Regions from separate parts of the Streptomyces sp. NBC_00250 genome, predicted to be linked through region 1. Evidence: riboswitches for the same ligand, from Rfam matches in the RefSeq annotation. Region 1 holds a riboswitch; the other holds the start of a gene.
The links. A riboswitch is a leader RNA that binds a small molecule or an ion and turns the genes downstream of it on or off. The one in region 1 is predicted to bind S-adenosylmethionine.
Positions count from the first base shown of each region.

Region 1 (4,337 bases):
CTGCTGCCGGTCTACATGGCCAAGGCCGGAGGCTTCTTCTTCCTGGTCTTCGGTGTCATCGCGGTCATCTCCGCGATCGCCTCGATCAACCCCATCTGGGCCATCGGCCCGTACCGCCCGGACCAGGTGTCCACCGGCGCCCAGCCCGACTGGTACATGGGCTTCGCCGAGGGTCTGATCCGTGTCATGCCGGGCTGGGAGATCAACCTCTGGGGCCACACGCTGGTCCTGGGCGTGATGATCCCGCTGGCGGTCTTCCCGGCGGTCCTCGCGGCGATCGCGGTCTACCCGTTCATCGAGTCGTGGATCACCGGCGACAAGCGCGAGCACCACATCGCGCAGCGCCCGCGCAACGCTCCGACGCGCACCGGTTTCGGTGTCGCCTGGATCACCGCGTACATGATCATGCTGGTGGGTGGTGGAAACGACCTCTGGGCGACCCACTTCCACCTGTCGCTCAACTCGATCACCTGGTTCGTGCGGATCTTCTTCTTCGTCGGCCCGGTCATCGCGTTCGTCGTCACCAAGCGGATCTGCCTCGGCCTCCAGCGCCGCGACAAGGACAAGGTGCTGCACGGCCGCGAGTCCGGCATCATCAAGCGCCTGCCGCACGGTGAGTTCGTCGAGATCCACGAGCCGCTCAGCCAGGGCGAGAGGCACCGCCTCACCGCGCACGAGCAGTACGAGGCCGCGGAGCTTCCGCCGGCCGTCGACGAGAACGGTGTCGAGCGCAAGATCGGGCGCATGGAGAAGCTCCGGGTCAAGCTCAACAAGGGCTACTACGGCGACGACAACCAGATCGCCAAGCCCACGGTGGAGGAGTACAAGGAGATCGAGAGCGGCCACGGCCACCACTGATCACCTGGATCCTCCGACTTTCTGAAGTCGCCACAGCGGGAGCCCCGTCCATTCGATGGACGGGGCTCTTTGCCGTCCCCGGGGGTCGATAGGGTGGAGCCCTAGCCGTTACGGACTCACCAGGAGCTGCCATGAGCGCTGCGACCCCCGCTGGAGGACCTACGTCGGCGGGCCGCTCCTGGCCCGTCGTACTGGAAGGTCTGCTGACCGGCCGCGACCAGAGCGCCGAGGACACCGCCTGGGCGATGGACCGGATCCTGCGCGGCGAGGCCACCGACGCCCAGATCGCCGGCTTCGCGGTCGCCCTGCGCGCCAAGGGCGAGACCGTCGACGAGATCACCGGCCTCGTCCGCACCATGTACGAGCACGCCAACACGATCGAGGTGCCCGGCCCGTCCGTCGACATCGTCGGCACCGGCGGCGACGGCGCCAAGACCGTCAACATCTCCACGATGTCCGCGATCGTCGTCGCCGGCACCGGTGCCAAGGTCGTCAAGCACGGCAACCGGGCCGCGTCCTCCGCCTCCGGCGCCTCCGACGTCCTGGAGAAGCTGGGCGTCAATCTGCAGCTGACCCCGCAGCGGGTCGCCGAGGTCGCGGAGGAGGCCGGGATCACCTTCTGCTTCGCGGTGAAGTTCCACCCGGCGCTGCGTCATGTCGCCGCGGCCCGCAAGGAACTCGGCATCCGGACCACCTTCAACTTCCTCGGTCCGCTCACCAACCCGGCCCGCGTCAAGGCCCAGGCGACCGGCGTGGCCGATGCCCGGATGGCTCCGATCATGGCCGGGGTGCTGGCCGACCGCGGCTCCTCCGCGCTCGTCTTCCGCGGCGACGACGGCCTGGACGAGCTGACCACCACCGCCACCTCGCGGGTCTGGGTGGTCCGCGACGGTTCGGTACGCGAGGAGGCCTTCGATCCTCGGGACGTCGGCATCGACCTCGTACCGGTGGAGGCCCTGCGCGGCGCCGACGCCTCGTACAACGCCGACGTCGCCCGCCGACTGCTCGCGGGGGAGACCGGTCCGGTACGGGACGCGGTGCTGCTCAACTCGGCGGCGGCGCTGACCGCGCTCACGCCGGGGGAGGGCACCCTGGTGGAGGAGATCCGCGTCGGCATCGAGAAGGCCGCGGAGGCGATCGACTCCGGCGAGGCCCGCCGGGCCCTGGAGCGCTGGATCACCGCCAGCAACGCCTGATCCCTCGCACGTCGTATGCCCAAGACCCCGGTCCAGTATGCGGACCGGGGTCTTGCGCTTCGTCGATCATGTGGCAGGATGCTCTACAGGTCACGAGTGACAGCGTTTTGGCCCCGGCTTGCTGTCCGGCAACCCTCCGTCCGTGGCGGGGTGCCCCGGGTGATGACCAGGCCGTAGGCAGCGAGGTCTACGGCAAGCGCGGACCCCTCGAACACCAGGGGTCCTGGTCTCTCGAGGAGCTTTTTCCGTGAGCAAGCGAATGCGATAGGGCGAATACGCCCCTTCTTCACCCTCGGATCATCGGATCAGGGTCACTTCCGCGTACCCGTGTACCCGCGTGCACTTCCGTGCCCTCCCATGTCCTCCGAGGCATCACCCGTACCCCGCCATGTCCGGCCGCGTACGGGATCACCGAAGCCATTCAGCACCGCCCGCCGGGAGATACCGCCATGTCCGCACGCCCTGACGCCGTCGTCACCGCCACCGCCACCGCTGTCGTCGAGACCGCCGCCGAGTCCGCCGACCCCTGCTGCGACGCCCCGCTGCCCGTGCTCGGCCGCGACGTCACCGTCCCGCTCGTCACCGGCGGCGAGGTGACCTACGCCGCGCTCGACTACGCGGCCAGCGCCCCGGCCCTCCAGCGGGTGTGGGACGACGTCGCCGCGTACGCCCCCTACTACGGCAGCGTCCACCGCGGCGCCGGCTACCTCTCCCAGCTCTCCACCGACCTCTTCGAGAACAGCCGCGTCACCGTCGCCGAGTTCCTCGACTGCCGCCCCGGCGACCAGGTCGTCTTCACCCGCTCCACCACCGACTCGCTCAACCTGCTCGCCGCCACCCTCCCCGCCGACTGCCAGGTCTTCGTCTTCGAGACCGAGCACCACGCCTCGCTGCTGCCCTGGCGTGACGCCCGGGTCACCTACCTCAACGCGCCGCGCACCCCGGAGCAGGCCGTCGCCACCCTGGAGCGCGCCCTCGCCGACCGCGACCCGTACGGTCCCGCCCTGGTCTGCGTCACCGGCGCCTCCAACGTCACCGGTGAGCTGTGGCCGGTGAAGGAACTCGCCGCCGCCGCCCACGCCCACGGCGCCCGGATCGTGCTCGACGCCGCCCAGCTCGCGCCCCACCACCCGGTCTCCGTGCAGGAGCTGGACGTGGACTGGATCGCCTTCTCCGGGCACAAGCTGTACGCGCCCTTCGGCTCGGGCGTCCTCGCGGGCCGCGCCGACTGGCTGCAGGACTCCGAGCCCTACCTCGCGGGCGGCGGCGCCTCCCGCAAGGTGGCGCGTCGGGCCGACGGTGGTGTGGACGTGGAGTGGCACACCACCGCGGCCCGGCACGAGGCCGGCTCCCCGAACGTCATCGGCGTGTACTCCATCGCCTCCGCCTGCAAGGCGCTCGCCGAGGCCGGTTTCGAGGGGCTCGTGGCCCGCGAGAAGCACCTGATCGCCAAGGTCCGCGAGGGTCTCGCCGAGGTTCCCGAGGTCAAGGTGCTCTCGCTGTTCGGCGACGACGCCCCCCGCGTCGGTGTCATCTCCTTCGTCGTGGAGGGCTGGAACAGCTCCCACTTCGCCGCCGCGCTCTCCGCCGAGTACGGCATCGGCGTCCGCGACGGTCTGTTCTGCGCCCACCCGCTGGTCCGCACGCTGCTCGGCAGCGACCCGCAGGACCCGGGCGAGTGCGGCGCCCCCGAGGCGGCGCCCGGTGAGCGCTCCCTCAACGCCATCCGGGTGAGCTTCGGCGCCGGTACGCCGGACGAGCACGTGGAGCGGTTCGTCGGCGCCGTGAAGGAGCTCGTCCGCGACGGCGCGCAGTGGAAGTACCGTACCGAGGACGGCCGCTGCGTCCCGGACCGCGGCTGAGGACTCACTCGTACGGGTGAAGGGGGCCTCCCGAGCGGGAGGCCCCCTTCACCCGTGCCGTGTACGAGGACTCAGGACTCCAGCCCGATGGCGAAGGCCGCCTCCAGATCGTGCTGGGAGTACGTACGGAAGGCGACATGCGTGTCCGTGGCCTCGACGCCCGGGATCTTGCTGATGCTGCCGGGGATCACGTCCGCCAGGTCGTCGTGACGGGGCACGCGGACCATGGCGATGAGGTCGTAGGTGCCGGTCACCGAGAAGACCTCGCTGACGCTGTCGAGCGCGGCGATCGACTCGGCGATCTCGGGGATGCGGTCCACGCTGGTCTTGATGAGCACGATCGCGGTGATCACGGCTGGCTTTCTCCCTCGGTCGCCGCGGCTTGGGCTTTCACTCTATCCCCACCCCGGTAGCGCCCCCA
Region 1 is NZ_CP108088.1:6,598,048-6,602,384, forward strand. Features, by position in the region: gene qcrB (cytochrome bc1 complex cytochrome b subunit) at 1-858, shown strand, start outside; gene trpD (anthranilate phosphoribosyltransferase) at 990-2,054, shown strand; SAM riboswitch class IV at 2,143-2,259, shown strand; gene OG259_RS29885 (aminotransferase class V-fold PLP-dependent enzyme) at 2,504-3,916, shown strand; gene OG259_RS29890 (Lrp/AsnC family transcriptional regulator) at 3,988-4,269, opposite strand; gene OG259_RS29895 (rhomboid family intramembrane serine protease) at 4,266-4,337, opposite strand, start outside.

Region 2 (4,337 bases), 2.4 Mb from region 1:
CGTCCGTCCCCGAGACGCCCGCGAAGGCGGCGGTCACGTCCGACTCGCCCGTGTAGTAGTGCGGGCCGTTGGTGTCGGCCGGGTCGGCGACCATGCTGTCGATCGAGACCGGGGCAGCCGCGGCCGAGCCGACCTTGATCAGCGGGGTGGTGGTCGTCGGGTCGCCGGGCGAGGGCTCGACATCCGTGCCGGAGATGTCGCAGCGCTTCAGCCGCGCCCCGCTCGGACCCTTGTACGTGCCGTCGTTGCCGCCCCAGAAGAGCCGGGCGTATGCGACCTCGGCGCCCGCCGGGATCCGCACGTGGCCGGTACTGGAGCCGTATCCGCCGCCGGTGCCGCCCGCGTCGATCCGCCGCATCACGAAGGTGTTGTTGTCGTCCGAGCCCTGGCCGCTCGCCGCGGTCGCACAGCGGGCGGCCAGGTCGGCGGGGGCGGCCGGGCAGCCCATCACCGTGTTGCCGATCGTGGTGAAGTCGCCGTACAGCGACTCGTCGTACCGCTTGCCGAAGGGCTCGACCACATCCGCCGCGGCCGGCCCCGCCGCGGTGAAGGCGAGCGAGCCCGCCGCCAGTCCTGCGGCCGCGACGACCGCGAGCACCCTGCCCAGGTGTTGTTGTCTGAAGCGCATAAAAGGGCAATGTAGGCAAAACGGATCATCATGCGGCGTTACGCCACGCGGTCGGGCCATGCGGTCAGGCCGTCCGGTCAGGCCACGCGGCGGTGCGCGTACTCCGCGATGTCGGCCATCGGCGGCCGCTCCTCCGTGTCCACGTCGTACGTCCGCGGCTCGAAGCCCTTCTCGCCCCGCTCGAACTGGGTCAGCCGCGGCCGCACCAGATGGCCCCGCGAGAGCCGCAGCTGCGCCGTCCGGTAGATCGCCGCCGCCATCCGGCCCAGCGCGAGACCGTCCTGGTGCCGGTGCTTGCGCACCCCCACGTCCACCTGTGCGAGCGCGTCCAGACCCACCGTGTGCAGGGCGTCCACGAGCAGCCCCAGCTCCACTCCGTAACCGACCGGGAAGGGCAGCCGTTCGAGCAGCGAGCGGCGGGCCGCGTACTCACCGCCGAGCGGCTGCACGAAGCCGGCCAGCTGCGGCCAGTGCAGATTCAGCAGCGGGCGCGCCACCAGCTCCGTCACCCGACCGCCCTGGCCGGCGGTCTTGCCGGAGGCGAGCCCGTTGAACTCGGGGCCGAAGGGACGGTCGTACATCGCCTTCACGAAGTCGACGTCCGGATCGGTGAGCAGCGGGCCCACGATCCCCGTCACGAAGTCCGCGGAGAAGTCCCGCAGGTCGGCGTCCACGAAGCACACGACGTCCCCGGTGGTCACCATCAGTGACCGCCACAGCACCTCGCCCTTGCCCGGCACGGCCGGTATCCGCGGGAGTATCGCGTCCCGCGCGACCACCCGCGCCCCGGCCGCCGCCGCCACCTCCGCCGTACGGTCCGTGGAGCCCGAGTCGATCACCACCAGCTCGTCGACGAGCGGCACCGCCTCCGACATCAGCTCGCGCCGGATCACGGCGACGATGTCACCGACCGTCGCCTCCTCGTTCAGCGCCGGCAGGACGACGCTGACCTTCGTGTTTCGCTTGGCGGCGAGGATTCGCTCCAGCGGCCGGTCCTCCACGGACCAGGACCGCCGGTCCAGCCAGCGCTCCACCTCTTCCAGCACGTGATCTCCATCTCGCGGTTCGGACGGCCGGTCCAAGCGTCCGGGCCTTCGGTTACAGTCTTGAACAACGCGGATGCCCGATGCACGTCGGGGTGCCGCCCGCGCCGGAGCGCAGGAACGAAAGTTCACCGCGCTTCACAATCGAATACCGCTCATCCAGAGGGGCAGAGGGAAACGGCCCGTTGAAGCCCCGGCAACCCTCCAGTCGGTTACTCGTCCTCCAGCGAGGCTCCCGGCTAGGGAAGGTGCCAAATCCGTCTCATGGCGAAAAATTCGTCATGGGAAAGATGAGGAGAAAGGGCCTCGCCTCCATGGCTGTACAGACTGTTACCCCCGCCACTTCGGTCGACCTCGGTCCCGCGTCCGGGCTCTCCTGTCGCGAATGCGGTGAAAAGTTCGCACTCGGCCCGATCTTCGCCTGCGAACTCTGTTTCGGACCGCTCGAAGTCGCGTACGACCTCCCCACCGGTGACCCCGAGGCACTGCGCAAGCAGATCGAGGCCGGCCCCGCCAACATCTGGCGCTACGCCCCCCTGCTGCCCGTCCCCGCCGACGTCGCCGACAAGCCGAACCTGAACCCGGGCTGGACCAAGCTCGTCCAGGCCGACAACCTCGCCCGCGAGATCGGCGTCGCCCCCGGCAAGCTCTTCGTCAAGGACGACTCGGGCAACCCGACCCACTCCTTCAAGGACCGGGTCGTCGCCCAGGCCATCGAGGCCGCCCGCGCCTTCGGCTTCACCACCCTCTCCTGCTCCTCCACCGGCAACCTGGCCGGCGCCGTCGGCGCCGCCGCCGCCCGCGCCGGCTTCCGCTCCTGCGTGTTCATCCCGCACGACCTGGAGCAGGGCAAGGTCGTCATGGCCGGTGTCTACGGCGGTGACCTCGTCGCCATCGAGGGCAACTACGACGACGTCAACCGCTTCTGCTCCGAGCTCATCGGCGACCCGCTGGGCGAGGGCTGGGGCTTCGTCAACGTCAACCTCCGCCCGTACTACGGCGAGGGCTCCAAGACGCTGGCGTACGAGATCTGCGAGCAGCTCGGCTGGGTCATCCCCGACCAGCTCGTCATCCCGATCGCCTCCGGCTCCCAGCTCACCAAGATCGACAAGGGTCTGCAGGAGCTCATCAAGCTCGGCCTCGTCGAGGACAAGCCGTACAAGATCTTCGGCGCCCAGGCCGAGGGCTGCTCCCCGGTGTCGGTGGCCTTCAAGGCCGGGCACGACGTCGTACGGCCCCAGAAGCCGAACACGATCGCCAAGTCGCTCGCGATCGGCAACCCGGCCGACGGCCCGTACGTCCTCGACATCGCCCGCCGCACCGGCGGCGCCGTGGAGGACGTCGACGACGAGCAGGTCGTGGCCGCGATCAAGCTCCTCGCCGAGACGGAGGGCATCTTCGCCGAGACCGCGGGCGGCGTGACGGTCGGTGTCGCGAAGAAGCTCGTCGAGAACGGGCTGATCGACCCGAACCTCACCACCGTCGTCCTCAACACCGGCGACGGACTCAAGACCCTGGACGCGGTGGCCGACACCTCTCAGGCGACCGCCACCATCCGCCCGAGCCTCGACGCGTTCCGCGACGCCGGCCTGGCCCTCTGAAAGGTTACGAAGACATGGCCGTGAACGTCCGCATCCCCACCATCCTCCGCACCTACACGGGCGGTCGGTCCGAGGTCCAGGCCGAGGGCGCGACCCTCGCCGAGGTCATCGCGGACCTGGAGAAGAACCACACGGGCATCTCCGCCCGCGTCCTGGACGACCAGGGCAAGCTGCGCCGCTTCGTCAACGTCTACGTGAACGACGACGACGTCCGCTTCGAGCAGGGCCTGGAGACGGCCACCCCGGCCGGCGCCGGCGTCTCGATCATCCCGGCCGTCGCCGGCGGCTGCTGAGCCGTCGCTCCGGCCACACCGGTTGTCCCGTCTTTCTTGAATTGCCCCTTCCGCGTCATAAAGCGGAAGGGGCAATTCTGCATGGTTGAGCGCGGTAGAGTTGGGGAAGTCCCCTCCGCTGCTCATGCCGGGCGCATATGAGAATGCGTCCCCGCACGACAAGAAGCAGCCAAAGTGCGTGTGCGATGTGTACCCTCTGCACGCTTTGCCGGGCCCGACTTGCCCCGTAACTCAAGGGATTCTCCCCAATTCGCCTTTCCGCGACGCCCAGAATTCTCGCTCGATTGACCTGTTGCAGAGGGCAGTTGGGCAGATACATTCAGCGGCGGTCGACGCGTTCCGGCGCAGGGTCTGACCCGGGTCCGCGAAGTGCGGTCCCGCGCAAGGGCCACAGTAATAGGGGAGTTAGGCATGGCTCAGGGCACCGTCAAGTGGTTCAACGCGGAGAAGGGCTACGGCTTCATCGCGGTCGACGGTGGTGCGGATGTTTTCGTCCACTACAGCGCGATCCAGATGGATGGCTACCGCAGCCTCGAAGAGGGACAGCGAGTCGAGTTCGAGATCTCGCAGGGCCAGAAGGGTCCGCAGGCGGACATGGTCAAGCTCGCCGTCTGAGCGCGGCGCGATCGGCCACCGACGCAACGCCGTCGAGGGGTCCGCATCCCTGAGGGGATGCGGACCCCTCGTGCGTTCCCGGACCCCTCCCGCGCCCCTCGCGCGCCCCTTCCGTCACCCCCTGCCCCGCATCCCGATCATCGAGAGTCGCTTGCAC
Region 2 is NZ_CP108088.1:4,240,948-4,245,284, reverse strand. Features, by position in the region: gene OG259_RS19065 (DUF7927 domain-containing protein) at 1-628, opposite strand, end outside; gene OG259_RS19060 (glucosyl-3-phosphoglycerate synthase) at 706-1,674, opposite strand; SAM riboswitch class I at 1,824-1,968, shown strand; gene thrC (threonine synthase) at 1,962-3,272, shown strand; gene OG259_RS19050 (MoaD/ThiS family protein) at 3,287-3,565, shown strand; gene OG259_RS19045 (cold-shock protein) at 3,977-4,180, shown strand.
Region 2: linked by a shared signal. The riboswitch ahead of thrC (threonine synthase) and the one ahead of OG259_RS29885 (aminotransferase class V-fold PLP-dependent enzyme) in region 1 are both predicted to bind S-adenosylmethionine.